3 regions of the Sphaerisporangium sp. NPDC004334 genome follow, and region 1 is predicted to be linked to each of the others. Evidence: predicted binding sites of a transcription regulator. Region 1 holds the regulator's gene; each other region holds the start of a gene.
What was found. Region 1 encodes HrcA, which represses chaperone genes, less so after heat shock. Its sites were predicted from a motif close to TTGGCACTCTCNNNNNGAGAGTGCCAA; they were not measured.
Positions count from the first base shown of each region.

Region 2: groL (chaperonin GroEL) is a predicted target of HrcA. The motif match lies at 5,064-5,090, and genes of this name have one in related genera.
Region 3: groES (co-chaperone GroES) is a predicted target of HrcA. The motif match lies at 6,595-6,621, and genes of this name have one in related genera.

Region 1 is NZ_JBSGDZ010000006.1:128,067-138,066, reverse strand. Features, by position in the region: gene lepA (translation elongation factor 4) at 1-232, shown strand, start outside; gene hemW (radical SAM family heme chaperone HemW) at 407-1,624, shown strand; gene ACWEN6_RS09185 (DUF4870 domain-containing protein) at 1,696-2,301, opposite strand; gene ACWEN6_RS09180 (DUF3097 domain-containing protein) at 2,659-3,483, opposite strand; gene ACWEN6_RS09175 (hypothetical protein) at 3,505-4,545, opposite strand; gene hrcA (heat-inducible transcriptional repressor HrcA) at 4,821-5,831, shown strand; gene dnaJ (molecular chaperone DnaJ) at 5,832-6,971, shown strand; gene ACWEN6_RS09160 (16S rRNA (uracil(1498)-N(3))-methyltransferase) at 6,968-7,693, shown strand; gene ACWEN6_RS09155 (hypothetical protein) at 7,889-8,614, opposite strand; gene ACWEN6_RS09150 (SigE family RNA polymerase sigma factor) at 8,611-9,090, opposite strand; gene ACWEN6_RS09145 (histidine triad nucleotide-binding protein) at 9,364-9,708, shown strand; gene ACWEN6_RS09140 (PhoH family protein) at 9,832-10,000, shown strand, end outside.
Region 2 is NZ_JBSGDZ010000015.1:213,383-223,382, forward strand. Features, by position in the region: gene ACWEN6_RS21430 (hypothetical protein) at 296-640, opposite strand; gene ACWEN6_RS21435 (FAD-dependent oxidoreductase) at 799-2,412, opposite strand; gene ACWEN6_RS21440 (TetR/AcrR family transcriptional regulator) at 2,485-3,210, shown strand; gene groL (chaperonin GroEL) at 3,311-4,936, opposite strand; gene ACWEN6_RS21450 (cold-shock protein) at 5,332-5,532, opposite strand; gene ACWEN6_RS21455 (MoaD/ThiS family protein) at 5,926-6,201, opposite strand; gene thrC (threonine synthase) at 6,215-7,507, opposite strand; SAM riboswitch class I at 7,523-7,689, opposite strand; gene ACWEN6_RS21465 (RNA polymerase sigma factor) at 7,904-8,470, opposite strand; gene ACWEN6_RS21470 (alpha,alpha-trehalose-phosphate synthase (UDP-forming)) at 8,635-10,000, shown strand, end outside.
Region 3 is NZ_JBSGDZ010000028.1:59,867-69,866, reverse strand. Features, by position in the region: gene ACWEN6_RS31415 (GuaB3 family IMP dehydrogenase-related protein) at 1-866, opposite strand, end outside; gene guaB (IMP dehydrogenase) at 985-2,463, opposite strand; gene ACWEN6_RS31405 (DUF5319 domain-containing protein) at 2,988-3,365, shown strand; gene ACWEN6_RS31400 (hypothetical protein) at 3,326-3,532, opposite strand; gene ACWEN6_RS31395 (sigma-70 family RNA polymerase sigma factor) at 3,529-4,155, opposite strand; gene groL (chaperonin GroEL) at 4,463-6,079, opposite strand; gene groES (co-chaperone GroES) at 6,189-6,500, opposite strand; gene ACWEN6_RS31380 (class I SAM-dependent methyltransferase) at 6,816-8,012, shown strand; gene ACWEN6_RS31375 (hypothetical protein) at 8,231-9,943, shown strand.

The DNA of each region.
Region 1 (10,000 bases):
GGCCATCGGCGCCCGCGTGATCGCCCGTGAGAACATCCGCGCCATCCGCAAGGACGTTCTGGCCAAGTGCTACGGCGGTGACATCAGCCGTAAGCGCAAGCTGCTGGAGAAGCAGAAGGAAGGCAAGAAGCGCATGAAGATGGTGGGCCGCGTCGAGGTCCCCCAGGAAGCGTTCGTCGCCGCCCTTTCCACCGAGAGCGGCGGCGCCGCCGACAAGGCCGCCAAGAAGTGACCTCCGCCCCGCCGCCCACCGCGAGGGGCGACGGGGCGGCCTTTTCCCAGAGCCCCGCGGTCGTCCACAGGCGGCGGCCGGCAGGCCGGACATCGGGGACATCTCCCCTGCGTCGTCGGTGACCTGTCCACAGGCGGTGCGGGGGCACGCCTCCGCGGGCGGCAGACTGGGGGCGTGCCTTCCGTACTTCTCGACGGCGACGCCGTTCCCACCTCGGGCGAGCTGCCCGCCGAGGCCCTGAAGGGCCTCGGCTCGCGGCCCTTCGGCTTCTACGTCCACGTGCCGTTCTGCGCCACCCGCTGCGGCTACTGCGACTTCAACACCTACACCGCGGCCGAACTCGGCCCGGGGGCCTCGCGCGCCGACTACGCGGCCACCGCGGTCGAGGAGATCCGGCTGGCCCGCAGGGTCCTGGGCGAGGCCGAGCTCGCGGTGGAGACCGTCTTCTTCGGCGGCGGCACGCCGACGTTGCTGCCCGCCCGCGATCTCACCGAGATCCTCCGGGCGATCGACGGCGAGTTCGGGCTGGCGCCGGGCGCCGAGGTCACCACCGAGGCCAACCCCGAGTCGGTCGATCCCGCCTCCCTCGAGCGGCTGCGCGCGGGCGGGTTCACCCGCGTCAGCTTCGGCATGCAGAGCGCGGCCGAGCACGTGCTCACCGTCCTGGACCGGCGGCACACCCCCGGCCGCCCGGCCCAGGCCGTGCGCGAGGCCCGCGACGCCGGGTTCGCGCACGTCAACCTCGACCTCATCTACAGCACGCCGGGCGAGACCGACGACGACTGGCGCGCGTCCCTGGCCGCGGCCATCGAGGCGCGGCCCGACCACGTCTCGGCGTACTCGCTGATCGTCGAGGACGGCACCCGCCTGGCCGCGCGCATCCGCAGGGGCGAGCTGCCCATGCCCGATGACGACGTCGCCGCCGACCGTTACGTCATCGCCGACGAGATGCTGTCGCAGGCCGGCTTCTCGTGGTACGAGGTGTCCAACTGGGCCGCTTCCGAGCAGGCGCGCTGCCGCCACAACCTCCTCTACTGGACCGGCGGCGACTGGTGGGGCGTGGGTCCCGGCGCGCATGGTCACGTGGGCGGCACGCGCTGGTGGAACGTCAAACACCCGGCGGCCTACGCCTCCCGGCTGGCGGCGGGCGCATCGCCGGGTCACGCGCGCGAGGTGCTGTCACAGGACGACCGGAAGGTCGAGCGGCTGATGCTCGAACTGCGCCTCGACTCCGGCTTCCCCCTCACTGAGATCGCGCCGCCCGCCCGCCCGGCCGTCGCCCGCGCCATGGCGGACGGCCTGCTGCAACCCGAGCCCTTCACCCGCGGCCGAGCCGTGCTCACCCTCAAGGGCCGCCTGCTGGCCGACGCCCTCATCCGAGATCTCACCTGACCGGCGAGGGGCAGGCATGCGCACTGAAGGGCGACTCGGGGCCCAGCGGGCGATCAGCGGTTCGGCAGGAGTCAGCTGATGAAGCGGATGTTGAAGGGGTAGCGGTAGTTCTCGCCGCGGTTGGCCGCCACCGCCGCCATGATCATCAAGATGAGCGAGCCGATGCCGACGACGATCATCAGCAGTATTCCGATGATCACCAGAACCAGGACGGCGGAGACCGCGTAGGCGATGAAGAGCGTGATCTGGAAGTTCAGCGCCTCGGCCGCCTGGTCGCGGACGTAGGGCGACTCGTCCTTCTTGACCAGGTACAGAATGAGCGGGCCGAGGAAGGAGGTCAGCAGGCCGAGCAGGTGGGCGAGCATCGCCAGGGTCGTGTCGTCCGACCCCGGGCGCGGACCGAACCTGCCGGGGACGTGCGGCCCGCCCGGGTACCCCGCCGGCCCGTACCCCGGCTGCCCGTAGCCGGGCTGCCCGAAACCGGGCTGCCCGTAACCAGGCTGCCCGTAGCCGGGCTGTCCGTAGCCGTGTTGCTCGTAACCGGATTGCTCGTATGCCGGCGCCTGGTAGGGCGGGGGTGGCGCGTACCCGTGCTCGGCAGCGCCGGTGTCCCGGTGCTCCGCGCCGTACCCGGCGGGCTCGTCGCGAGGGCGGTCGGCCGGCGTGGCGGAGGACACGATTTCAGACTCCTGGACGGGCGTGGCGGGCGGTTCGAAGGTGGGGGGTTCGGCGGGGGCTCCGGGAGGTTCGGACTCGCGGTCCTCGGCCGGCGTGGCGGCGGAGGACACCTCGCCAGGCCGGACGGCGGGGGGCTCGAAGCCGGGTTGCCGGGGTGGCGCGTCGGCGTCCGACGGGGCATCGGCGTGCCGGGCGGGGAACGGTTCGGCGTCGGCGTGCCGGACGGTGGGCGGCTCGGCGTCGGGGTGGGGGGCCGGTGTGGTGGGGAGTTCGGAGTCGGGGGGGGGCGGCCGGTGTGGTGGGGGGATCGGAGCGGGGGTGAGGGGCGTTGGTCTCGGGGTCGTTCGGAGGGTGGCTCATGGCGTCTCCTCGGTCGACACGAAGTCGATCAGCTCCTCTACCCGGCCCAGAAGCTCCGGCTCGAGGTCAGTGTAAGTCCGGACAGCGCCGAGAATCCGGCGCCAGGCATCCGCCGGTTTCAGCCGCCAGCCCAGGGCCTCGATCACGCCTTCCTTCCACGGGATCCCGCGCGGGACCTCGGGCCAGGTGCGGATGCCGACCGCGGACGGCTTGACGGCGGCCCAGATGTCCACGAAGGGGTGCCCGACGATGAGCACGTGCGGAGAGGAGACCTGGGCGGCGATGCGGCTCTCCTTGGACCCGGGGACCAGATGGTCGACCAGCACGCCGAGGCGCCGTCCCGGGCCGGGCTCGAACTCGGCCACGATGGCGGGCAGGTCGTCCACGCCCTCGAGGTACTCGACGACGACGCCCTCCACCCGTAGGTCGTGGCCCCAGATCTTCTCCACCAGGGACGCGTCGTGCACGCCTTCGACGTAGATGCGGCTCTCGCGGGCGACACGCGCCCGCAGCCCCTCGACGGCGATCGACCCGGACGCGCTGCGGCCGGGCCCCTTGGACGCGGCCTCCGGCGCCGGGCGCACCAGCGTCACCGGCCTGCCCTCCAGCAGGAACGCGGCGGGCGCCAGCGGGAACACCCGCCGCCGCCCGAAGCGGTCCTCCAGGGTGACGGCTTCCTTGTCACAGGCCACCACGGCGCCGCAGAAGCCCCCCTCGGCGTCCTCCACCACGAGGTCGAGCTCGGCCGGGACCTTGGGGATCTTGCCGCGCAGAGGCCTCCGCCAGTCGCCGGCCAGCACGTCCCGTCCGTAGTCCCGCATACCTGGGCACGCTAGCAAAGATCATGCCTGTGGCGGTGCGCCCTGCGGCCACGCGCCGCCGTAGGGGGCGGCGGCCGCCGCCTGCCGCTTGCGGTTCCGGCCGCGCCGCACCAGGACGACGATCGTGGTGACGACCGCGAGCAGGAACCCGGCCAGCGGGATCAGGAACAGCGAGGCCACGCCTCCGGCGAGGGCGCCGGTGTCGGCGGTCAGCGACTTGCCGACCCCGAACAGCACCTGCTTGCCGGCCTCGGCCTGGCAGCTCACCTTGTAGGTGCCCGCGGCGGGCACGCCGATGTCGAACACGGCCTCCCACACCCGGCCGTCGGCGGACACCGTCTGGGACGCCTTGGGCGAGGTGAGATCGACCTTCTTGCCGGCGCCGTCCACGGCGAGGCAGTTGATGTCGGTGGGCCCGGACGCGGATGCGTACAGGATGGGCTTGTCCTTCGGGTCCATGGGGACCGACACGCTGCCGCCGCTCTGGAAGGTCTGCGTGGGCGCCGCGTCGGTGATGGTCTTGAACAGGCCGCCGGCGAAACCCACGATGCCCACGACGCCGCAGATCACCGCGACGAGCCAGGCGAGCACGATCCACAGCACCCGCGGCCGCACCGGTCCGGGCGCGGCGGGCGCGGGGGAGGCGTAGAGCGGGTGCGCCGCCTCGGACGCGGGCCCGCCATAGGAGGGGCCCCCGTACGAAGGCGAAGGCCCGCCATAGGAGGGCCCACCGTAGGGAGGCCCGCCGTGCGAAAGCCCGCCATAGGAGGGCCCGCCGTGCGAGGGGCCGCCGTACGAAGGTCCCCCGTGCGAGGGGCCGCCTGAGGCGCCGTACGGCCCGCCGGTGGGCGCGCCGTGGGGCGAGGAGCCGGCGGGCGCGCCGTAGGGGGAGGGACCGGCGGGAGCGCCGTACGGCGGGCCGCCGGAGGCGGGGCCGTGCGGGCCGGGGCCCGAGCCGGGCGGAGCGCTCTGCGGCGGGGGAGGCGTGACCTGCGGACCCGAGGAGTCCGGACGCGGCGGTCGCCTCGTCGCGTCGGTCAGGCGGGGATCGTTCTCGCTCATGAACCGAGTCTGGATCAGATGACTTGCCGCCGAATAGCAACCCACTTGTCACCGCCCGGGCATCCGGCCGCGCGGCACGTGCTCCATTCGTCCGGTGGTGGAGGGAAGCCGGCGGATGGGCGGAGCTGGGGCCGATTCGCGGGAGAGTGGGGAGGGTGGTGCGGTCTGAGTTATCGCACCCTGAGGCCCGTGGCCGTACACTTGGCACTCGGGAACACTGAGTGCCAGACCAGGCGTTTACGCAGGCACGAACGCGAGGCAGGGAGGTGAGCACGTTGCTCGATGAACGCAAGCTGGCCGTTCTGCGCGCCGTTGTCGAGGATTTCGTGTCCACCAACGAGCCGGTCGGGTCGAAGGCATTGGCGGAGCGTCACAATCTGGGGGTCTCGCCCGCCACCGTGCGCAACGACATGGCCGTGCTCGAGGAGCAGGGCTACATCACCCAACCTCACACCAGCGCGGGGCGGGTCCCCACCGACAAGGGCTACCGGTTGTTCGTCGACCGGCTGTCCCAGATCAAGCCGCTGTCGGCCGCCGAGCGCCGTGCGATCGAGACGTTCCTGGCGGGCGCCGTCGATCTCGACGACGTCGTGACCCGCACCGTGCGGCTGCTGGCGCAGCTGACCCGCCAGGTGGCCGTGGTGCAGTACCCGTCGCTCATCCGCTCGACGGTCCGGCACGTCGAGCTGGTGCCGCTGGCCGAGCGGCGCATCATGCTCGTGGTGATCACCAACACCGGCCGCGTCGAGCAGCGGGTCGTCGACCTGCCGGACGTGGTGGCCGACGACCAGGTCGCCCACCTGCGGGCGTTGCTGAACGCCTGCCTCGACGGGTGCAGGCTCGGCCGGGTTGCCGAGACGGTCGCCGACCTTCCCGAACGGCTGCCCGAGGCCGACCGGCCGATGGCGACGACGATCCTGTCGGTCCTGCTGGAGACCCTGGTCGAGCGGCACGACGAGAAGATCGTCTTCGCCGGCGCGGCGAATCTCGCGGGCGACTTCAGCGTCGGCCTGCGCGAGGTGCTCGAGGCGCTGGAGGAGCAGGTCGTGCTCATGCGCCTGCTCGGCGAGGCGAACGACCACTCCGCCCTGACCGTGCGCATCGGCTCCGAGAACCCCTACTCGGGGCTTCACGGCACCTCGATCGTCGCCGCCGGGTACGGTTCGGGCGACAATGAACTGGCCCGGCTCGGAGTGCTGGGCCCGACGCGAATGGACTACCCGGTGACGATGGGAGCGGTGCGCGCAGTGGCACGCTATGTCGGCCAGATTCTGGCGGGGTCCTAAGTGGCCCGCGACTATTACGGCATCCTCGGGGTGCGCCGTGACGCCTCTCAGGACGAGATCAAGAAGGCGTATCGCCGCCTCGCACGTGAGCTCCACCCTGACATCAACCCCGATCCCGAGACGCAGGAGCGCTTCAAGGAGATCAATCAGGCGTACGAGGTCCTGTCGGACCCGAGCAAGCGTCAGATGTTCGATCTCGGCGCCGATCCCTTCGGCGGCGCCGGAGCGGCCGGCCCCGGCGCGGCGGGCTTCGGCGCGGGGTTCCCGTTCAGCGACATCATGGACGCCTTCTTCGGCGGCGGAGGCGGCGCGCGCGGCCCCCGTTCGCGGGCCAGGCGCGGGCGCAACGCCACCATCCGGGTCGAGCTCGACCTGGCCGAGTCGGCGTTCGGCACCACGCGCGAGCTGGTCGTGGACACCGCCGTGCTGTGCGAGGTGTGCCAGGGGTCGGGCGCGGCGGCCGGCACCCATCCCGACACCTGCGACATGTGCCACGGCCGCGGCGAGATCTCCCAGGTCACCCGCTCGTTCCTCGGCCAGGTGATGACCGCCAGGCCCTGCCCCCAGTGCGGCGGGTTCGGCTCGGTCATCCACCACCCGTGCCAAGAGTGCTCCGGCGACGGGCGGGTGCGCACCCGGCGCACGATCAAGGTCCGCATCCCGGCCGGCGTCGAGGACGGCACCCACATCCAGCTCGCCGGCGAGGGCGAGGTCGGCCCCGGCGGCGGCCCGCCCGGCGACCTGTTCCTCGAGATCGTCGAGCGCCCGCACGACACGTTCGAGCGGCGCGGCGACGACCTGCACTGCACGGTGCAGATCCCGATGACCGCGGCGGCGCTCGGCACGATCCTCACCGTGCAGACGCTCGACGGGGCCGAGGAGCTGGACGTGCGCCCCGGCACCCAGTCGGGTCAGGTCATCCCGCTGTACGGGCGGGGCATCCAGCGGCTCAACGAGACCGGCAGGGGCGACCTGCTGATCCACGTGAACGTCGAGACCCCCACCAAGCTGGACGCCGCCCAGGAGGAGCTGCTCAAGGAGCTGTCCAAGCTGCGTGGCGAAGAGCGCCCGCCGGGCAAGTTCGCGCCCGGCCAGCAGGGCTTCTTCTCACGCCTCCGGGACGCTTTTAACGGCCGATGAGCGTCCCGGTTTTCCTGGCCGACGACCTGTCCGGTGACGAGATCGTCCTCGGCGGCCCCGAGGGGCGGCACGCCGCCACCGTGCGGCGGCTGAGGGCGGGCGAACGGGTCGACCTGACCGACGGCGCGGGCGCGGTGGCCGAGTGCGCCGTGCGCGACGCCGGGAAGGACTTTCTGCGGCTGGAGGTCATCGGCCGCCGCGTGGTGCCCGCGCCCGACCCGCGCCTGGTCGTCGTCCAGGGGCTGCCCAAGGGTGAGCGGGGCGAGCTGGCGGTCGAGATGATGACCGAGGCGGGAGTGGACGTCATCGTCCCGTGGGCCGCGGCCCGGTGCGTCACGCAGTGGAAGGGCGAGCGCGCCGCCAAGTCGCTGGCGCGCTGGCGCTCCACGGCCCGCGAGGCCGCCAAGCAGGCCCGGCGGTTCCACCTGCCCGAGGTCGCCGAGCAGGCGAGCACGGCCCAGGTGGCGGCACTGCTGCGCGGCGCCGCCGCGGCGGCCGTCCTGCACGAGGAGGCCGTCGTGCCGCTGTCGCGCCTGGAGCCGCCGGCGAGCGGCGACATGGTGGTGGTGGTCGGCCCCGAGGGCGGCATCACCGACGAGGAGATCAAGAGCTTTCAGGAGGCCGGCGCCGCGCCTGCCCTGCTCGGCCCGACCGTGCTGCGCACCTCTACCGCCGGCGTCGCCGCCGCGGCCGTCCTGCTCACCCGCTCAGGCCGCTGGTGAACTCTCCCGGACGCCGCGCCCGCTGACACCGCCCCGCCGCCTGCGCCTGCGCCTGCGCCTGCGAGAAGCATCCGCCCACAGGGCGGCGCCGGCTCATCGAACGCCCGGCTCACCGGAAGAGCCCTGCTCGGGAGAGCGTCGGCCTCCCGCGGGCGTCCGGCCGGAGGAGCCGCCGTGCCCTGGTCGGGACGGCGGCTACTCCTGGGAGGTGTTCGTGCTGCTGTCGGCCTCGGTGGTCATCAAGGGGGTGGCCGTGGGCGCCGGGGGGTCGCTGGGGGCCTGGGAGGCGGTCGGGGTCGGCTGCTCCACCGTCGGCCTCGGAGACGGCTTGGGGGTGGCCGAGGCGGTCCGCGTGGGCGTCGGCGTCGTGCTCTGGCGGCTCGGCGTGGGCCGCGGCTCGGTCGTGCGGTCGGGCTGCGACTCGGTGGCCGTGGGCTCCGCGCAGGGCTGCGGCGAGTCCGACGCGTCCGGCTCCACGGCGGTGGGCGCGGCGGTGGCGCAGTCGTTGCCCGGCGACGCCGTCACCGAAGGCGAGGGGACCGCCGGCGCCGTCCCGCTGGGCGTCGCGGCCGGCCGCGACGTCGGCGAGCCGACGACCGCCGACGACGAGTGGACGCCGTTCGGCGGGCGTTGCGTGCTCGACTCGTCGGGAGGTGAGGTGTCGTACTGCACCTGGATGATGTGCTGGCCGGTGCCGATCTGGACCTTCAGGCCCGGCACGAACATCACCACGGCGGCGGCCACCAGGACGGCGCCGAACGCCGAGGCGGCGGCTCGCCACCAAAAGATGCCCCGCACGCCGCGCTGCTCGATGCGGGTGCGGATGATCTGCAATCCTTCCGCGGAGGGCACGACAGAATCCGCCTCCGCGCGCAAGACACGGCGCAGGACCTCGCCGTACTCGTCGGGGGACTCGGTCATGACAATTGCTCCAGTGTCGTGCGTAGTGCGGCCATGCCGCGGGCGGTGTGACTCTTCACCGCGCCCTTGCTGATGCCCATGGCGTGCGCGATCTCGGCCTCGGAGAGGTCGCCGTAGTAACGCAGCACCAAGGCCTCGCGCTGCCTGGTCGGGAGACCGCGCAGTGCCTCGATCACGGCGGACCGCTCGAGCTCTCCTATGGCTCCGTTCTCCGCGCTCGGCGCGTCGGGCAGCCCCTTGGGGGCGTACTTCTCCACGACGGCACGGTGGCGGAGCACTGAGCGCGATCGGTTGACGACCGACTGGCGCAGGTAGGCGAGTGCCTTGTCGGTGTCGCGCAGGCGGCGCCACGCCCCATGGAGGGCGACGAACGCGTCCTGCACGACTTCCTCCGCGGTCGCGGTATCGCGCACCAACAGCATGGCGAGACGCACAAGAGACCGATAGTGGGCGCTGTAAAGCGCCGTCACGGCCATGTCGGCGTCCCATCCGACGGGCACCGCCCCCAGCGACCTTTCGGCCACGAGGGTCTCGGTGGTCACATCTGTTGGACGCACGGCCTTTCCAGAGGGTTTACGCTCTGGCGATTCTTTAGGGGGCATGACCCAGTTGTGTCCTCGCCGATGGCCTGGCCGACACTGACCGCTGTCTGACGCTGAAGTGTCGCACACCAACCCTAGCCGCGCGGATCTTTCCGCGGGACCTCCTCGGTATTACCGATTGGCAACAGAGGTGACTACCATGCGGGCGTGACAGACTGCCTGTTCTGCAAGATCGTGGCCAAGGAGATCCCCGCCGCGGTCGTCCACGAGACCGAGCGCACGCTGGCCTTCAGGGACGTCAATCCCCAGGCGCCGACGCACGTCTTGGTGATCCCCAAGGGGCATTACGAGAACGCCGCGGCGCTGGCCGCCGCGGACGACGGCCTGGCCGATGCGGTGCTGAAGGCCGCGCACGACGTCGCCGTGCAGGAGGGCGTGGCCGACACCGGGTACCGCCTGGTGTTCAACACCGGGCCGCAGGCCGGTCAGACGGTGTTCCACGTGCACGGACACGTGCTGGGCGGCCGCGGCCTCCAGTGGCCACCGGGCTGAGCCCGGCCCGGATACCATGGGGTAATCAACCGCGCGGTCGGGACGCAGCACCGGGCCGAAAGCCGCACGAGCGCGACCGACGACGCACAAGACCGGGAGGCGAGCAGGCCGCAAGGGCCGCCCATGTCCGAGTCATACGAACCCCGCAGCGCGCCCAACGGCGCGCGGACCACAAGCGAACCGCCTCGAACCAAGGGCCCGTCGCGCACGCAGGCCAAGGTGGTGATCCCCGACGAGCACCCGATGGTGACGATCCTCGGTTCCCGCGACGAGCTGCTGCGGGTCATCGAGG
Region 2 (10,000 bases), on a different contig from region 1:
CCACTCCCTTCCCCGTCGCCCCCGGTCAGCGCGCCCCGTCCCCTGTCCGTGGCCCCGGTTCGACGGCCCCGGTTCGTGGACCCCGTTCCCCCTTCCTTCCCCTCGCCCCCGGTCAGCGCGCCGCGTCCCCTGTTCGCGCCCCGTGTCCGTGGCCCGGTTCGTGGGCCCCGTTCCCCCCATCCTTCACGGTTCGCGTGCCCCGTTCCCCTTGGTTCACCTTCCATCCGCCCGGCGGCCCTCCCCGTTCGTTTCTCCCCGGGCGGCTTGCGTGTGCGACCGTGGGTATGCCGGACGGTCAGCTGGTGCAGGTGGCGAGGGCGGTCAGACCGCTCCAGGCCGCAGAGCCGTTCTGCGCGGTGATCGTCAGGATGTGGCGGTGGAAGGCGTCGGAGGAGGTGTCCAGCGAGGTGCCGGTCACGGTGACCCCGGCCTTGGGGGTGAAGGCGACGGTGTCGAGCAGCATGGTGGGCGCGTAGGACGGGCACACCAGGCGCATCGACGTGGTCGCGCCGGGGGCGATCGGGGTGTAGTTGGAGATCTTCGCGATGGTGGCGGCGGAGGCGGGGCCGGCGACGGCCAGCAGCCCTCCGGCCAGAGCGGTGGCGGCGGCGACGGCGCGGAGGCTGTGACGGACCTTCATGACGTTCTCCTCAGACTCGTGGATTCCCTGGAGGCGTGCCCGCCGCTGTCGCGGCCGGTCGCGCGTCCCGATGAACCAAGAGTGTCCGGGCGGGCTGGGAGGCCGCTTAAGGTCGCCTTGGCCGTATCCCGCCAGGTCGCCGCCGCGCTGGGAATCGGCTAACGCCGCTGGTCACCGGCGTCCGCGGCCGGTGCGCCGAGCCAGGTGGCCAGGGCCTTCTCCAGCGCGCCGCGGTCGTCCCGGTCCTGCTCACCGGCCCAGGCGACGATCCCGTCGGGCCGCAGGAACAGCCCGGTGAGCTCGGGACGCTCGTCCGCGCTCGCGGCGAGCACGGTCATCCGGTCGCGGTGGCTCTCGGCCAGGTCGCGCAGCTCGCCCTTGGGGTCCAGCAGCAGCGCCTTGCCGTCGTGCAGGTGGTCGGCCAGCCGCGATCCGTCGGACAGCTCCAGGTCGGGGGCACTGGCGCCGACCAGCGCGTGGTCGCCCGGCAGGTCGTACCGCTGCCAGACGCCGGAGATCTTCTTGGCGAAGTAGGTGGTGCCGGTGACGGTCTCGACCAGGTCGTTCACGACGCTCCGCAGGGCCCTGGCGCGGGGATCGGGGCGCATCAGCGCGACCTGGGCGCGGGTCCAGTCCAGCACCCAGGCCCCGATCGGGTGCCGTTCCGCGGTGTAGGTGTCGAGCAGGCCGTGCGGCGCCCAGCCGCGCACGGTCGCGGCGAGCTTCCAGCCCAGGTTCACCGCGTCGCCGAGGCCGAGGTTCAGTCCTTGGCCACCGAACGGCGAGTGCACGTGCGCGGCGTCACCGGCGAGCAGCACCCGGCCCAGCCGGTAGGTGGAGGCCTGGCGCGCGTTGTCGGTGAAGCGGGTGGCGGTCTTGATCGCGGTCACGGTCACCTCGACGCCGGTGACGTGCCGGATCGCCTCCTGCAGTTCCTCGCGGGTGACGGGGGTGTCGCGGTCGGCGCGCGGACCGGTGAACTGGACGGTGAGGATGCGTCCCGGGACGGGACCGTGCGCGTACACGCCGGTCGGGGTGGCGTGCCAGCCGACGCCCAGGCCCTCGGCGCCCTCCATCTCGCCGAGGACCTGGTAGGCGGTGATCTCGGGGTCGGTGCCGGGGAAGTCGAAGCCGGCGAGCTTCCTGACGACGCTGCGCCCCCCGTCGCAGCCGACCAGCCAGCGGGCCCGCACCCGGCCCGCGCTCGTCGAGACGGTGACGCCCTCGTCGTCGGCCGACAGATCGGTCAGCTCGGCGCCCCGCCGCACCTGGACGCCCAGCCGCGCGGCGTGCTCGCCGAGGATGCCCTCGATCTGCTGCTGGTTGACCAGGCCGATGTCCCCGGCCGGGCCGTGACCGGCGAGGTCGGGGTCGGCGTCGTCGAGCCGGGCCGCGTCCAGCATGATGCCGGCGAAGTGCCCGGCGAACTTCGGCGGCGTCCGCGGCGCCCGCGGGGGCCGTGCCTCCTCGGAGGCGTCGGCCGTTGCCGCCCGTCCGTCCCCGGCGCCCTCGCGATGGGCGGCCTGCTGCCGCATGAAGGCGGCGAAATGCTCCAGGTTGCGCTCCTGGGCCTCGCGGAGCGCCGGGAGCATGCCGCGCCGGTACAGCGCCTCGACGCTCGGCATGTTGAGCGCTCCGGCCTTGATCGTGGGGTCCACCTCCGTGAGCCGCTCGACCACCATGGCCGAGACGCCCCCGAGCGCGAGCTCGCAGGCCAGCATCAGCCCCACCGGACCGCCCCCGGCCACCACCACGTCCACGTCGTACGACATGCCGCCTCCAATTCCGTTCCTCGGCTAAAAACTTACTGTAACAGTAGTTTTTTAGCCACTATATTGGACAGCGTGGACACCGACCTCGGGCTTCGTGAACGCAAGAAGCGGCAGACCCGGCAGCTGATCTCGGACGTGGCCTCCGGCCTGTTCCTCATGCGCGGGTTCGACAACGTCACGGTGGCCGAGGTGGCGGAGGCGGCGAACGTCTCGGCCAAGACCGTGTTCAACTACTTCCCGCGCAAGGAGGACCTGTTCCTCGACCGGGTCCCCGAGATGGTCGAGCTGGTCACCCGGGCGGTCCGCGACCGGCCCGAGGGCTGCCCGCCACTGGCGGCGCTGCGCCGTCTGATCTTCGAGCTGCTGCGAAGCGGTCATGCCCTGTCGGGCATCAGGGAAGGCCAGCAGGCCTTCTGGCAGGTCATCCTGGACTCCCCGGCGCTGCGGGCCAGGGTGCGGGAGGCACTGGAGGACCTGGAGGCGCTGATCGCCGCCCTGCTCGCGGAGGCGACCGGCCCCGGCCCTGGCGACGCCGACGCCGGCCCTGGCGACGTCGATGCCGGGTCCCGTGACGTCCACGGCGGCGCCGGCTCAGGGAACGTCGGTGGCGGCCCCGGCTCAGGGGACGTCGATGCCGAGCTGGCCGCCGCGCTGTTCCTGGCCGCCTACCGCACGGTGTACGTCGCGAGCGCGCGGCGGATGATGGCCGGGGAGCGCGCGGCCGAGGTCGTGCCCGACCACCTGGCCCTGCTGGAGCGGGCCTTCGACGCCGTCGAGCGGGCCTGCCCCGGCTTCTGAGGGGAGCCCGCGCCGAAAGGACGAGCCCGCGCGGACGCCGAAAGGGCCGCCCCCGGACGAATCCGGAAGCGGCCCTTTCGATGTGGCGTGAGCCGGAGGCTCAGAAGTCCATGTCGCCGCCGCCGGGCATGGCGGGAGCGGCAGGGGTCTTCTCGGGCTTCTCGGCGATGACGGCCTCGGTGGTGAGGAAGAGCGCCGCGATGGAGGCGGCGTTCTGCAGCGCCGAACGGGTGACCTTGGCCGGGTCGATGATGCCGGCCTCGAGCATGTTGACGTACTCGCCGGTCGCGGCGTTGAGGCCGACGCCCGTCTCGAGGTTGCGCACACGCTCGACCACGACGCCGCCCTCGAGGCCGGCGTTGACGGCGATCTGCTTCAGCGGCTCCTCGAGCGCCTTGCGGACGATCGCGGCGCCGGTGGCCTCGTCGTTGAACAGCTCGAGCTTGTCGAAGGCCTTGGCGCCCGCCTGGAGCAGGGCCACGCCACCGCCGGGCACGATGCCCTCCTCGACGGCCGCCTTGGCGTTGCGCACGGCGTCCTCGATGCGGTGCTTGCGCTCCTTGAGCTCGACCTCGGTCGCCGCGCCGGCCTTGATGACGGCGACGCCGCCGGCCAGCTTGGCCAGACGCTCCTGGAGCTTCTCGCGGTCGTAGTCGGAGTCGGTGTTCTCGATCTCGGCGCGGATCTGGTTGACCCGGCCGGCGATCTGCTCGGGGTCGCCCGCACCGTCGACGATGGTGGTCTCGTCCTTGGTGATGATGACCTGGCGCGCGCGGCCGAGCAGGTCGAGGGTGGCGGTCTCGAGCTTGAGGCCCACGTCCTCGCTGATCGGCTGGCCACCGGTGAGGATGGCGATGTCGCCGAGCATGGCCTTGCGGCGGTCGCCGAAGCCGGGGGCCTTGACGGCCACGGACTTGAACAGGCCGCGGATCTTGTTGACGACCAGGGTGGCCAGGGCCTCGCCCTCGACGTCCTCAGCGATGATCACCAGCGGCTTGCCGGCCTGCACGACCTTGTCGAGCAGCGGGAGGAGGTCCTTGTTGGCCGACACCTTGGAGTTGACGATCAGGAGGTAGGGGTCGTCGAGGACCGCCTCCATGCGCTCCGGGTCGGTCACGAAGTAACCGGAGATGTAGCCCTTGTCGAAGCGCATACCCTCGGTGAGCTCGAGCTCCAGGCCGAAGGCGTTGCTCTCCTCGACGGTGATGACGCCTTCCTTGCCGACCTTGTCCATGGCCTCGGCGATCATCTCGCCGATCTGGGTGTCGCCGGCGGAGATGGAGGCGGTGGAGGCGATCTGCTCCTTGGTCTCCACATCCTTGGCGATCTTGGAGAGCTCCTCGCTGACGCGCTCGACGGCGGCCTCGATGCCCTTCTTCAGGGACATCGGGTTGGCGCCGGCGGCGACGTTGCGCAGGCCCTCGCGTACCAGCGCCTGGGCGAGCACGGTGGCGGTGGTGGTGCCGTCACCCGCGACGTCGTCGGTCTTCTTCGCGACCTCCTTGACGAGCTCGGCCCCGATCTTCTCCCACGGGTCCTCGAGCTCGATCTCCTTGGCGATGGAGACACCGTCGTTGGTGATGGTGGGAGCGCCCCACTTCTTCTCCAGCACGACGTTGCGGCCCTTGGGACCCAAGGTCACCTTGACGGCATCGGCGAGCTGGTTCATACCGCGCTCGAGACCGCGCCGGGCGTCCTCGTTAAACGCGATCATCTTGGCTGCCATACGGCTAGACCTCCCAGATACAGGGTGGCTTGCAGCGGATCGAGCCGACGCCCGCGACGGCATGAAACCCGCGCCTCCACGGCACCTGTCGCCGTGGATCGCCAGGCCCCATCGCCTCGATCCAGGTTTGTCACTCTCGACAGGAGAGTGCCAACGAACTGTTTAGCACTCTACCCGGTCGAGTGCAAGCGACAACCCCTATGACCTGGGCGGCACAAGGATTTCTCCGACCGTATGCCGAATATTGGGCCCGCCCCCACAGGGTAGGCGGTACAGCCCCGCAGGCTGACATGAAGGAAGGCCCGGCCCGTCTTGGTGCATGACAGACCGAACCTTCCAGCTACTGACGGGGAGAGACTAGTGGATCTTCGTCCGGCCGGGCGACGCCGGCCACGTCACACAGTGCGAACGGACTCCGCCTGCGGGCCCTTCTGCCCCTGCGTGATCTCGAACTCCACCCGCTGACCCTGCTCTAGGGACCGGTATCCCTCGGACAGGATCGCTGAGTAGTGGACAAACACGTCCTTACCACCGTCTACCGCGATGAAGCCGTAGCCCTTGTCCGCGTTAAACCATTTGACGGTGCCCTGCGCCACTTTCCGACTCCTCTTGCTGGGCTCCGGACCCCGCCCACTCCTCCGCGAGGTCCGTGACCTTCGGAGCCGAGACGCATGCGAACTCCTCGGCTACGTCGATCGTTCTCGACCATACCTGTGGCAAGGGTTGAAGCAACAGAGTCAATCGGGAAACTACTACTTGACGTTCGCTCTCAGCGGCACTCGGCTATTTCCCGCTCGCGTTTAGTTAGTTGACAATTACACTAACGGAGGACCCGGTAATCACTTCTATTATGATAGTCGTCCCGCTACCGGGCCCCCCTTGCGGACATGGCGACGCCCATGCGTCCAGCTAGGACGCATGGGCGTGATGTGACTGATGGGGCCGGTGAGACTTGAGCCCTCCTCACAAAGGCCAGAAGGGCGCGGAGGTCAGCCCCCGGCGACGGCGGGGATCACCGAGATGTTGGTTCCTTCGGGGGTTGCGGTGTCGAGACCGTCGACGAATCGGACGTCCTCTTCTCCGACATACACGTTGACAAAACGGCGGATCTTGCCCGTTTCGTCCAGAATACGAGCCCCGATTCCCGGGAAGTCGGCGTCGAGCTTCTGGAGCACCTCGCGCAGGGTCGCCCCGTCACTGCTCACCTCCGACGCACCGTCGGTGTAGGTGCGAAGAATCGTCGGAATCCGCACAGAAACGCTCATTTATCGGGCCCTTTCAGGAGTGGTCGGCGACAGCCGTACGAAATGCGTCGAGCGAAGGACGGATGACCGCGGTGGGCCTCGCCTCGGCGGAGACCGCGTCGAGCGTCTTGAGGCCGTCCCCGGTGTTGAGCACCACCGTCTCGGCCTCGGGGTCGAGCAGGCCGTTGGAGACGAGTTTGCGCAGCACGCCGACGGTCACGCCGCCGGCGGTCTCGGCGAAGATGCCCTCGGTGCGCGCCAGCAGCCGGATGGCGTCCACCACCTCGGCGTCGGTGACGTCCTCCACCGCGCCGCCGCTGCGACGAGCGATGTCGAGCACGTACGGGCCGTCGGCCGGGTTGCCGATGGCGAGCGACTTGGCGATGGTGTCGGGCTTGACGGGGCGCACGATGTCGTGGCCCGCCTTGAAGGCCGCCGACACCGGCGAACAGCCCTCGGCCTGCGCGCCGAAGACCTTGTAGGGGCGGTCCTCGACCAGGCCGAGCTTGATCAGCTCCCGGAATCCCTTGTCGATCTTGGTGAGCTGGGAGCCGGAGGCCACCGGGATGACGATCTGCTCGGGCAGGCGCCAGCCGAGCTGCTCGGCGATCTCGAAGGCCAGCGTCCTGGACCCCTCGGCGTAGTACGGCCGGAGGTTCACGTTGACGAAGCCCCACTTGTCGCCCAGCGGGTCGCCGATGAGCTCGGAGCAGAACCGGTTGACGTCGTCGTAGGTGCCCTCGATGCCCACCAGCCGGCCGCCGTACACCGAGGCCATGACGATCTTGGCCTCTTCGAGGTCGGACGGGACGAACACGCAGGCGTCCAGCCCCGCGCGCGCCGCCGCTGCCGTCACCGCGCCCGCGAGGTTGCCCGTGGAGGAGCACGACAAGGTGTGGAAGCCGAAGTTGCGCGCGGCCTCCAGCGCGATGGCGACGACCCGGTCCTTGAACGAGTGGGTCGGGTTGCCGGAGTCGTCCTTGACATGCAGGCTGCGCAGGCCCAGTTCGCGAGCCAGGTTGTCGGCCTTGACCAGCTTGGTCCAGCCGGGGGCCAGGTTGGGCCGGGAGGCGACGTCGGCGGGCACCGGCAGCAGCCCGCGGTAGCGCCAGATGTTGCTCGGACCCGAGGCGATCTGCTCACGGGTCACCGCCGTCCCGGTCTCGCCGGGAGAGCTCCAGGTGTAGGCCACTTCGAGTGGCCCGAAACACTCGGCACAGGCGAAGATCGGTCCCAGGTCGAACCTGGTGCCGCATTCGCGGCACGAGAGAGCGACGGCGGGGCCGAAGTCGAGCGTGGTCGTTGTCTCAGCTGTTGCGAGCGCCATGAAGCGAGGCCTTTCCCCTCATCTTCGCCCGGACCACCTTGGTCACGGGCCGGAATTGGCACCTGTCCCGGCCGGTCTCACTGGTCTTTGAGTGCCGCGTCGTTCGGCAGACGCGGATGACCACAGCCGGGAGGGTTGCCGGGGCTTCGCAGGGCCGGTCCCTCCACCCCTCTGGATGAGCAATATGAAGTTGTGATCCCGCCTGTATCACAAGCAGGCCTTAAGAACTGTACCTCGCCCACCGGCGCGGACGGCCGTCCGTCTCATTCTCCGAGACGTGAGAGCACGATGGGAGAAACCGAAGCCGCAGGTGAGCACGTTGCGAGAAGCGTTGCGAGAAGCTCTGTCCCAGAACAGCGCAGGCAGGAGAGGGCGCGTGACGCACCGCGCGGGCCGCTAGGCGAAGGGCCGGCCGTAGGCGTCGCCGAGCGCCGCCTGGACGTACTTGCGCGCCTGGTGGATGCGCGACTTGGCCGTCCCCAGCGGGATGCCCAGCTGCTCGGCGACCTCGTTGTAGTCGAGCTGGCAGATGTCGCGCAGCACCAGGGCCTGGGCCAGCTCGGGCTTGTCGGCCTCCAGGGACTCCATCGCGTCGAGCAGGTCGAGCCGCGACCCGGCGATGACGCTGACCCTGCGCGGGTCGGCCCGCAATTCGGGCAGTTCATCGGCCGTCTGCTCGGCCGCACGGCGCTTGAGGGTGCGGTAGGTCGTGCGGGCGCAGTTGGTCGTCACGATGTGCAGCCAGGTGGAGAAGCGGGCTCGCCCCTCGAACCGCCCGATGTTGCGCGCCACGGCCAGCAGGGTGTCCTGGCAGGCCTCCTCGGCGTCCTGGTGGTACGGCAGCAGCCGCGAGCAGTGGCGCAGCACGTCGGCCTCGATGCGGCGCAGGAGCTCACCCAGCGAACGGTGGTCGCCCGCGGCGGCCGCTCGGGCCAGATCCTCGGTCGTCTCGTCAAGCGCCATGCCGGAGCTCCTCTCGACCGCCTGCGGCCAGCCCTGACCTGACCGCCAACCCATCTTATTGGGAGCGTTAAATTCAATTAATCTGCGGCCAGGTGCGCGTCACAGCGGAGATGAACCGGCGAGGGACGACCGCCGCAGGGCGGACGAGGAGTGGTGATGGGCGGATGAACACAGTTCTGCTGGCCTCCAACAGGGGGCCCGTGTCGTTCACGCTCGCCGATGACGGCACGCTGACGATGCGCCGCGGTGGGGGCGGCATGGTCTCCGGCCTGTCCGAGGTGGCCAAGGACGCCGAGGTGCTGTGGGTGTGCGCCGCGCTGTCCGACGGCGACCGCAGCGCCGTGCGGCTGGCGTCGGGCGGGCGCCTGGACCAGGCCGGCTACGACACCGGCCCGGTGCGCATGCTGGACATTCCGCCCGCGACGTTCCACCGGGCCTACAACGCGGTGGCCAACTCCACGTTGTGGTTCGTCAACCACCTGCTGTACGACACGCCCAACTCGCCGCAGTTCGACATGCGCTTCCGCCGGGAGTGGGAGTCCTACCAGGACTACAACGCCGCGTTCGCGCTGGCGCTGGCCGAGGAGGCCGCGCACGGAGCCCGCGCGATGATCCAGGACTACCACCTGACGCTCGCCCCGGCGATGCTGCGGGTGGAGCGCCCCGACCTGCGCATCTCCCACTTCTCGCACACCCCGTGGGCGCCGCCGGAGTACTTCTCGCTGCTGCCCGACGACATCGCGGCCGAGCTGCTGACCGGCATCCTCGGCGCCGACCAGGCCGGCTTCCTGACCGCGCGCTGGGCGTCGGCGTTCATGGACTGCTGCGAGACCCTGCTCGGCGCCCAGGTCGACCGCGTCCAGCGCACGATCACCTACGAGGGACGCACGACCCGCATCGGCGTGCACCCTCTCGGGGTCGACGGTGACGCGCTGTGGGCGCGGGCCCTGGAGCCGGACGTCGAGTCGCACATGCTGGCCCTGCGCGAGCGGGTGGGCGACCGCAAGCTCATCGTGCGCATCGACCGCACCGAGCTGTCCAAGAACATCGTCCGGGGGCTGTCGGCCTACCGGCAGTTCCTCGCCGACCATCCCGAGTGGCACGGCAAGGTCGTGCACCTGGCCTTCGCCTACCCCTCCCGGCACGACCTGCCCGAATACCGCGAGTACACCGCCGCCGTGCAGCGGTGCGCCAAGCAGATCGAGGACGAGTTCGCCGGCGAGGACTGGGACCCGCTGATCCTCAACGTGGACGACGACTACGCCCGCTCGCTCGCCGCCTATCGCCTGGCCGACGTGCTGCTGGTGAACCCCATCCGCGACGGCATGAACCTCGTCGCCAAGGAGGGCCCCATCCTCGCGCCCAACTGCGCGCTGGTGCTGTCCAGGGAGGCCGGGGCCGCCGCCGAGCTGGGCCGGGACGCGCTGATGGTCAACCCCTACGACGTCTCGGGCACGGCCGGCGCCCTGTACGAGGCGCTGATGCTCCCCGAGGAGGAGCGCGCCAAGCGCGGCACCCGCCTGCGCGCGG
Region 3 (10,000 bases), on a different contig from region 1:
GCGAGGGGCGAGCCGACCATGACCGCGTCGGAGCCGCAGGCGATGGCCTTGGCGATGTCACCGGAGCTGGTCATCCCGCCGTCGGCGATGACGTGGACGTACCGGCCGCCCGACTCGTCGAGGTAGTCGCGGCGGGCCGCGGCGACGTCGCCGATCGCGGTCGCCATCGGCACGGCCACGCCGAGCACGGTGTGGGTGGTGTGGCCCGAGCCGCCGCCGAACCCGACCAGCACGCCGGCGGCGCCGGTGCGCATCAGGTGCAGGGCCGCGGTGTAGGTGGCACAGCCGCCCACGATGACCGGGACGTCGAGCTCGTAGATGAACTGCTTGAGGTTGAGCGGCTCGGCCCGGCCGGAGACGTGCTCGGCGGAGACCGTGGTGCCCCGGATGACGAAGATGTCGGCGCCGGCGTCGATGACGGCCTTGTAGTGCTGGGCGGTGCGCTGAGGCGACAGCCGCGCCGCGGTGGTGACGCCCGCGGACCTGACCTCCTCGATGCGGCGGCCGATGAGCTCGTCGCTGATCGGGGCGGAATAGATCTCCTGCAGGCGCTTGGTCGCGGCCTCGCCGTGCATCTCGGCGACCTCGGACAGCAGCGACGCCGGGTCCTCGTAGCGGGTCCACAGACCTTCGAGGTCGAGGACGGCGAGCCCGCCGAGCCGCCCGATCTCGATTGCCGTCTTGGGCGAGACGACGCTGTCCATAGGGCTCACCACGACCGGCAGGTCGAAGCGGTAGGCGTCGATCTGCCAGGCGATGGAGACCTCTTCGGGGTCGCGGGTGCGCCGCGACGGCACGATGCCGATCTCGTCCAGCGCGTACCCGCGGCGTCCGCTCTTGCCACGCCCGATCTCTACCTGAGTCATGCTCTTGTCGTTCCCGTCCCTCGGTGAAGCCGCCGCTGTACTCGCGCGTCCTCGTACGTCATTACCCTCGCGCGCCCCGTTCGTCCACGGGGCGCGTCATCCCATCTGGCGCGCGGGGTCAGCGGCCGTGGTAGTTGGGGGCCTCCACGGTCATCTGGATGTCGTGGGGATGGCTCTCGTTGAGGCCGGCCGAGGTGATGGGCATCAGCTGGCCGTTCTCGTGGAGGTCGTCGATGGTGCGCGAGCCGGTGTACCACATGCCCTGGCGCAGGCCGCCGACGAGCTGGTGAGCGACCGCCGCCACCGGGCCGCGGTAGGGCACCTGGCCCTCGATGCCCTCGGGGATGAACTTGTCCTCGCTGGCGACGTTCTCCTGGGAGTAGCGGTCTTTGCTGAAGGAGCCGCCGCGCTCGCGGTTGCGGACGGCGCCCAGCGACCCCATGCCGCGGTAGGACTTGAACTGCTTGCCGTTGATGAAGATCAGCTCGCCGGGCGACTCTTCGCAGCCGGCGAGCAGGGAGCCGAGCATGACGGTGTTGGCGCCGGCGGTCAGCGCCTTGACGATGTCGCCGGAATACTGCAGGCCGCCGTCGCCGATCATCGGCACCCCGGCGGGACCGCAGGCGAGCGACGCCTCGTAGATGGCCGTGACCTGCGGGGCGCCCACCCCGGCCACCACGCGGGTGGTGCAGATGGAGCCCGGGCCCACCCCGACCTTGACGGCGTCGGCGCCGGCGTCGATGAGCGCCTGGGCGCCGGCGCGCGTGGCGACGTTGCCGCCGATGACGTCGACCCGGCCGTTGGCCTTGATCTTGGCGATCATGTCGCACACCCCGTGGGAGTGGCCGTGGGCGGTGTCGACCACGATCACGTCGACGCCCGCCTCGATCAGCGCCATGGCGCGCTGCTCGGCGTCGCCGGCGACGCCCACCGCCGCGCCGACGACCAGGCGGCCGTCGGAGTCCTTGGTGGCGAGAGGATATTGCTCGCTCTTGGTGAAGTCCTTGACCGTGATGAGGCCGCGCAGCCTGCCCTCGGCGTCGACGAGGGGGAGCTTTTCGACCTTGTTCTGGCGCAGCAGGTGGAACGCCTCGTCGCGGGGGACGCCGACCGGCGCGGTGACCAGCGGCATGGGGGTCATGACCTCGCGCACGACCCGGCTCTGGTCGGTCTCGAAGCGCATGTCGCGGTTGGTGACGATGCCGACCAGGACGCCGCCGCGGTCGGTGACCGGGACGCCGGAGATGCGGTAACGGGCGCAGAGCTGCTCGACGTCGGCGAGGGTGTCGTCGGGCGAGCAGGTCACCGGGTTGGTGACCATGCCGGCCTCGGAGCGCTTGACCAGATCGGCCTGCTGGGCCTGCTCTTCGATGGAGAGGTTGCGGTGCAGGATGCCGATGCCGCCCTGACGGGCCATCGCCACGGCCATGCGCGCCTCGGTGACGGTGTCCATCGCGGCGGAGACCAGGGGGATGCGCAGGGTGATCGACCGCGACAGGCGGGTGGTGGTGTCGGCGTCACCCGGCTGCAGATCGGAGTACGCGGGCACCAGGAGCACGTCGTCGAACGTGAGCCCCGGCTCGGTGAACTTGGCCATCTGCAACCCTCCTGCCATGGCGCTCTCAAGATGGGGAAAGGCGCCGGCCCCCTGCGGTCAGTTTAGTGGTCCGCTCATCACCGGCTCGGCGACCCTGTGGATAACCGCCGCCTGACGATCCGGCGGCCATCCGTTCCTGTGGATGAACGGGTCGAGAGATCCGATGATCTGCCGGTTTGATGGACGGCCGGTCGATGTGGCACAGCGGACAGAGAAATTTCAGGTCCTGTCATCTTTTCGGCACCAGAGAGCGGAGATCTCAGTCCTGGCGCCCGGTGTGGACAACGCGCGGCGAGGCGTCACGCTTCCCTCGGCCCGCGAACCCCTGCCCCATCGGCGCGGATCGTCCCTTCCCTGGAGAAGCGGGGTCTCCTGCTCGCCGGGCCGGCGCTCCTCACGCCGTCAGGCGGCGTGTGACCGCCGTGACGGCTGTGCCGTGGGAGGCGAAGGCGAGGTGGCGGGCGTCCTGGGCATCCCCGCCACTTGCCCTCATCAGGGTAGGTGGGGGTCATAAGGTGGAATGCGTGCTGGAAGACGTCCCCCGCGACCCCTTCGCGGAAGACCCCAACGACCCTGCCTCCGTGCTCGGTGATCTCGACGACTCCGAGCCGCTCACCACGACCGAACGCGAGGAGGCGCTGACCGACCTCGCCGATGTAGAGGTCTTCCGCTCGCTCCTTGAGCCCCAGGGGGTTCTCGGGCTGGTCCTCGACTGCCCCGAGTGCGGTGAACGGCACTACTTCGACTGGGACCTGCTGCGCGGGAACCTGCGGCAGATGATCGACCACGGCCGCCCCCAGGTGCACGAGCCGGCCTTCGCCCCCGACCCTGCCGACTACGTGAGCTGGGAGTACGCCAGAGGCTACGTCGACGGGGTGATCGACACCGAGGAGAGCCGCTGATCGACGTCCCTGGTGAGCGCCTGGAGCAGGCCCACCACAGGGTCGGCGTCCTGGTCGAGAGGCCGCCGCCCGGCGAGCGCGTCGATGATCGCGTCCGTCCTGACCACGTCGGCGTCGGCGTCGGACCCCCGTTTTCGCAGTGAACGGGCCGGGTGGAGGGCGGTCAAGCTATCGACTCCATGTCGGCCATCGCCCGCAGCCTTGCCAGCGCCCGATGCTGGGCGACGCGAACCGCACCTGGTGACATACCCAGTACGTTACCGGTCTCCTCGGCCGACAATCCCGACACCACCCGCAGAATGATCAGCTCGCGCTGGTTCTCCGGAAGACGCGACAGCAGCGCGCGGGCGTGTTCGGCCTCGATATAGCGCACCACGGTCTCCTCGGGCCCCGGCCCCTGGTCGGGACCGTCCGGCAGGTCCTGGGTGGGCACGGCGGAGCGCACCGAGCTGCGCAGCGCGTCGGCGACCTTGTGCGAGGCGATGCCGAAGACGAACGAGGCGAACGGGCGCCCCATGTCGCGGTAGCGCGGCAGCGCGGCCAGCACCGCGATGCAGACTTCCTGGGCCACGTCGTCGGCTATGTGGTAATGGCCGGACACCCGGCCCAGACGGGCACGGCAATAGCGCACCACCATCGGGCGCAGTTGCCCGAGCAGTGACTCGATCGCGGTGCGATCTCCTTGCACGGCGAGGCTCGTCAGATCCCTGAGGTCGGACTCGTCCGATCTCGTCGCAAGCCTTACCCCAGCTTTGGCGTCGGCGACGCATCCCTCGGTCACGTTAGGCATGATGCCCGCCACGATCGCGCATGTCGTCATAGTGAACGGATACGGATTGGTCACATTGACGCGACGATAACGCAGGGTAATCGAGCGAACACAGTAGTGTTTGCATATTTCACTCGCGACCCGAATTCGCTGGATATTCGTTAGATGTCGCACCAGCTCGCAGGCGGCGCGGAGCGCCCTGGCCGACGCACTGCCGCACCGGTCGGTTTACCGTCCCGTCAAATCGAGGGGCGGCAAAATCGATTCGACGCAAAAAAACACGGCCCCCGCCCTGCGGCGGGAGCCGTGCTTCGATCGATTGATCGGATCAGTGGCCGTGACCGTGACCGTGACCTCCGGCGGCCGGAGCCTCCTCCTCGGGCTTGTCGACCACGAGTACCTCGGTCGTGAGCAGCATGCCGGCGATGGACGCGGCGTTCTGCACGGCCGAGCGGGTGACCTTGACCGGGTCGATGACGCCCTCGGCGATGAGGTCGCCGTAGGAGCCGGTGGCGGCGTTGAGGCCGTGGCCGGCCGGCAGCTCGCCGACCTTGGCCGTGACGACGTAGCCCTCCAGGCCGGCGTTCTCGGCGATCCAGCGGGCCGGCTCGACCAGCGAGCGGCGGACGATGGAGACGCCGGTCGCCTCGTCGCCGGTCAGGCCGAGGTCGTCCAGCTCCTTGGCCAGGTGCACGAGCGCGGAGCCACCGCCGGAGACGATGCCCTCCTCGATCGCGGCGCGGGTCGCGGAGATGGCGTCCTCGAGGCGGTGCTTCTTCTCCTTGAGCTCCACCTCGGTGGCCGCGCCGACGCGCAGGATGCAGATGCCGCCCGACAGCTTGGCGAGGCGCTCCTGAAGCTTCTCGCGGTCCCAGTCGGAGTCGGTCTGCTCGATCGCGTGCTGGATCTCGCGGACGCGGTCCTGGATGGCCTGGGGGTCGCCGGCGCCGTCGACGACGGTCGCGGTGTCCTTGGTGACCACGATGCGGCGGGCCGTGCCGAGCACCTCGGTGCCGGCGTTGGCCAGCGTGAGGCCGAGCTCCTCGGAGATCAGCTGGCCGCCGGTCAGGATCGCCATGTCCTGCAGCATCGCCTTGCGGCGGTCGCCGAAGCCGGGCGCCTTGACGGCGACCGAGGTGAAGGTGCCGCGGATCTTGTTGGTGACCAGGACGGCCAGGGCCTCGCCCTCGACGTCCTCGGCGACCACGAACAGCGGCTTCTTGGTCTGGGCGACCTTCTCGAGCAGCGGCAGGAACTCGGCGATCGAGGAGATCTTGCCCTGGTGGAGCAGGACGTAGGCGTCCTCGAGGACGGCCTCCATGCGCTCGGGGTCGGTCACCATGTACGGCGACAGGTACCCCTTGTCGAACTGGAGACCCTCGGTGAACTCGAGCTCCAGGCCCATGGTGTTGGACTCTTCGACGGTGATCACACCGTCCTTGCCGACCTTGTCGAACGCCTCGGCGATCAGCTCGCCGATCTTGGCGTCCTGCGCGGAGATCGTCGCCACATTGGCGATCTCCTTCTTGTCCTCGACGGGACGGGCCCGCTCGAGGAGGCGGTCGCTGACCGCGCGGGCGGCCAGGTCGATGCCGCGCTTGAGGGACAGCGGCGACGCGCCGGCGGCGACGTTCCGCAGGCCCTCGCGGACCATCGCCTGGGCGAGCACGGTGGCGGTGGTGGTGCCGTCACCGGCGATGTCGTTGGTCTTGGTCGCCACTTCCTTGGCGAGCTGAGCGCCGAGGTTCTCGTATGGCTTGTCGAGCTCGACCTCGCGGGCGATGGTGACGCCGTCGTTGGTGATGGTCGGCGCACCGAACTTCTTGTCGATGACGACGTTGCGGCCGCGCGGCCCGAGGGTCACCTTGACGGCGTCCGCGAGGGCGTTGACGCCGCGCTCAAGAGCGCGCCGCGCGTCCTCCTCGAACTCCAGGATCTTGGGCATTAAAAGGTCCTCCCAGCGTCAGGCCCCGGGGCCTCGTGAAAGGGCCCGGGGCTTGACACGCGTATTCGGGTAAGGCTCCGTACAGGTGGTCGCTTACGCGTCCCGGGGCTTACTTCTCGATGATCGCGAGAACATCGCGGGCGGAGAGCACGAGGTACTCCTCGCCGCCGTACTTGACCTCGGTACCGCCGTACTTGCTGTAGAGGACCACGTCCCCTTCCTTGACGTCGAGCGGGATGCGCTTCTCGCCGTCCTCGTCCCAGTTGCCCGGGCCCACCGCGAGGACCTTGCCCTCCTGGGGCTTCTCCTTGGCGGTGTCCGGGATGACCAGACCGGAAGCGGTCGTCTGCTCGGCCTCAAGCGGCTGGACCACGATGCGGTCGCCGAGCGGCTTAACGGGAACCTTGGTGGCGGTCGTCACGATCGGACCTCCCCTTCAGATTGTGGTGATGAGCTGAAGAGGCGACCAGCGGCCTGCCGTCGCGGGTGTCAGACCTGCCTCGTCGCATTATTGATTGGCACTCTCACTAGCCGAGTGCCAACACTGAACAGTATGCAAGGCCGCCGACACAGTCAACACGGACAGGCCGCCCCAGGTCAGTCCGGTCGTGAGCCACCGTACGACTCGCCCGAATTGTCCGCCTATGGGAGTGGCCTCGGCGCACGGTCGCGGTGACCCCGCGCGCTAACGAGGTCCTGCCACGCAGGCGGGAGCAGCGCGATAGCGTCGGGAGACGTGGACCTCTACGCCTTCCGCGAATTGCTGACCCCCCGCGGGCAGAAAGCCCTCGGCGAGGCCGTGGGCGCTGTGACGGACGGCACAGATCCGGTGACGGCCGCCAGCCGGCTGAGGAAGACCTACGACGCCCCCCTCGCCGCGGCCGCCCTCACCCAGGCACGGCTCCGGGCGCGCGGCGCGGTCAAGTTCGGGCACGACGCCGCCCGCATGTACTTCACCCCCGACGGGCTGGAGCAGGCCACCCGCGCCGAGGTGGCCGCCCACCGCGCCCGCCGCTTCACCGCCGGCGCGCGCGTGGCCGACGCCTGCTGCGGCATCGGCGGCGACCTCATCGCCCTGGCCCGCGCCGGATGCGAGGTCGACGCCGTGGACCTCGACCCGCTCACCGTCGAGGTCGCACGGGCGAACGCCCTCGCGCTCGACCTCGGCGACCGCGTCACCGTCCGCGCCGCGGACGCTGCGGAGGTGGACCCGGCGGCCTACGACGTGCTGTTCGCCGACCCGGCGCGGCGGTCCACCGGCAGGCGGGTCTTCGACCCGATGGGGTACTCGCCGCCGTGGCCCGCCGTGCTCGCCATGGTGGCCCGGGCGCGCGCCGCCTGCCTGAAGGTCGCGCCTGGCATCCCCTACGAGTTCATCCCGCAGGGCACCGAGGCCGAATGGGTGTCCTACCGCGGCGAGGTCAAGGAGGCCGTCCTGTGGACGGGCGCCTTCGCCGCGGGCGGGGACCCGGGCCCCGCCGAGACGGTGCTGCGCAGGGCGACCCTGCTGCCCTCCGGTCACACGTTGCCGGCCGACCCGTCCCTCGGCGCGCCCGGCCACGGGCCGGTGGCGCGCTATCTGTACGAACCGGACGGCGCGGCCATCAGGGCGCATCTCGTGGCCGAGGTCGCCGCCCAGGTGTCCGGCCACCTGCTCGACCCGCACATCGCCTACATCACCGGGGACGACCAGGCCACGACTCCGTGGGCGTCGCGGTACGAAGTTCGGGAAACCCTGCCTTTCTCCCTCAAACGCCTGCGCGCCGCACTCCGGGAACGCCGCGTCGGCACGGTGACGCTGAAGAAACGCGGTTCGGCGCTCGACCTGGAGCGCCTGCGGCGAGATTTGCATCTTTCCGGGGATAATTCGTGTGTCGTGGTGCTGACCCGCATCGGCGAACGTCCCTTCGCCATCATCTGCGACCCATCCTGACCTGCCACGATGCCTTTCGCCGCCAACAAATGGGGGCAATCCAGCGATAATCACGATGTTTTAAAGTCGGACCCGAAAGTCACCGGCCGAGCCACTACAGTTGGCCAGCGCGCGGGATTCTGCCTGATCCATGGTGCACCCGCCCGATTCGCCACAGAGAACGACCGTACCGACCCCACCGCCGTGCGGCCGACCGCCCGCGAGTGAAGGAGCTTTCGGTGGATCACTCCAACCACACCCTCCTCCAGGCAGGAAGCCAGACCGCCATCTCCGACCGCATGCGCGAACTGCTCGCCAGGGCGGCGCAGGACCACGTCTACGAGCAGCGCACCCAGGGCGCCGTGCTCGACGAGATCCGGCAGCGGCTGGAAGGCATGGAGTGGTTGCTGCGGGAGGTCCGCGAACGCGAGCTCGGCGGGTTGAACGGCGCGCTGGAAGGGGTCAGCGGCCGGCTCGGCGAGCTGGTCAGCCGTCCCCCGGCCTGGGCGGAGGGCCTGGCGCAGCACGTCGAGATCGTGCGCGACCGCGTCGACGGGGTGGGCAACCGCGTCGCGGGGCTCGGCGACCGCATCGAGGCCGTCGGCGACCGCGTCAAGCCCATCGCCGAGCTGCCCGGCCTGTGGACCGACCTCGGCACCGTGCGCGAAGGCGTCGCCGAGGCCCTCAAGCGCCTCCAGGCGGTCCTGGAGGGCACCCAGGGCATGCCCGAGCTGACCAGGCGCCTTGCCCAGCTCGGCGCGAGCATGGAGGCCGCGGGAGGCCGCTTCACGCGGGTCGACAAGGCCCTGCTCGACCTCACCCAGCGCACCGAGCGCGTCGAGGGCGGCGTCCTGGACCTCGGCGAGGGCCTGGACGAGACCTTCTCGTCGGCCGTTCAGCGCCTCACCGGCTCCATCGAGCAGCTCGCCGGCAAGGTCGACGGCATGACCGCCAAGCTCGCCGAGACCGAGACGTGCCTGACCGCCCGCCTTTCGGGCGTCGAAGGCCGCCTTGCGCCGCTGGAGGCGCTGGACGGGCGGCTCGAGAGCGTGGACCAGCGCCTCGGGAGCGTCGACGGGCGCCTCGGGAGCGTCGACGGTCGGCTCGGGAGCGTCGACGGTCGGCTCGCGGGGGTGAGCGACCGGCTGGCCGGCTTCGACGGGCGGCTTGAGACCATCGCGGGACGGGTGGACACCACCGACGGGCGGGTGAGCGACCTGTCAGGCCGCTTCGACACGGTCGACAGCCACGTCGGGGCGGTCGAGGGACGGCTGGAGACGGTCGACGTCCGCCTGCAGAGCATCGACGGCCGCATCGAAACCGCCCAATCGTGCCTCGCCGGGCTCGACGGCCGCGTCGACACGGCCCAGTCCTGCCTCACCGGCCTCGACGGCCGCGTCGAGACGGTCCAATCGTGCCTCGCCGGGGTCGACGGCAACCTCGCCGGCGTCAAACAGCAGATCGCCGACGCCGACGGCCGCCTCACCGACCTGGCCCAGCACCTCACCGGCGTCGACGGCCGCCTGTCCAAGCAGGACGAACGCCTCGGCGCCATCGACGCGGGGTTCGAGGACGTCAACGAGCGGCTGGAGATGGTGGACGACCGCGTCGAGGCGGTCAACCAGCGCGTGGGGCAGCTGCCCGCGCTGCTGGAGGTCGGCGAGGTGCACAAACGCGTCGGCGAGCTGATCCGCGCCCAGGCCGACGACCAGGGCAGGCGGTTCGACACGCTCGACGAGCGGCTCACCGAGGCCGCGGCGGCCCTGCCGCCCCTGGGCGAGCTGGTGGAGCTGGTCCGCGCCCGCCCCGACCGCGACCAGCTCTGCGAGACCGTCGACCAGATCGTCCAGCCGACGCACCGCGACCTCACCCGCAGGCTCGGAGCCCTGGAGGAGACCATGCTGGCGCTCGCCGAGGCCCTCCTGCGCCCCGCCCGTTCCCCCAAGGACTGACCGCCTCCCGCCCGCCCGGCGCCGCCCTTCCAACGGGACCACTCCGGCGGCACCTCA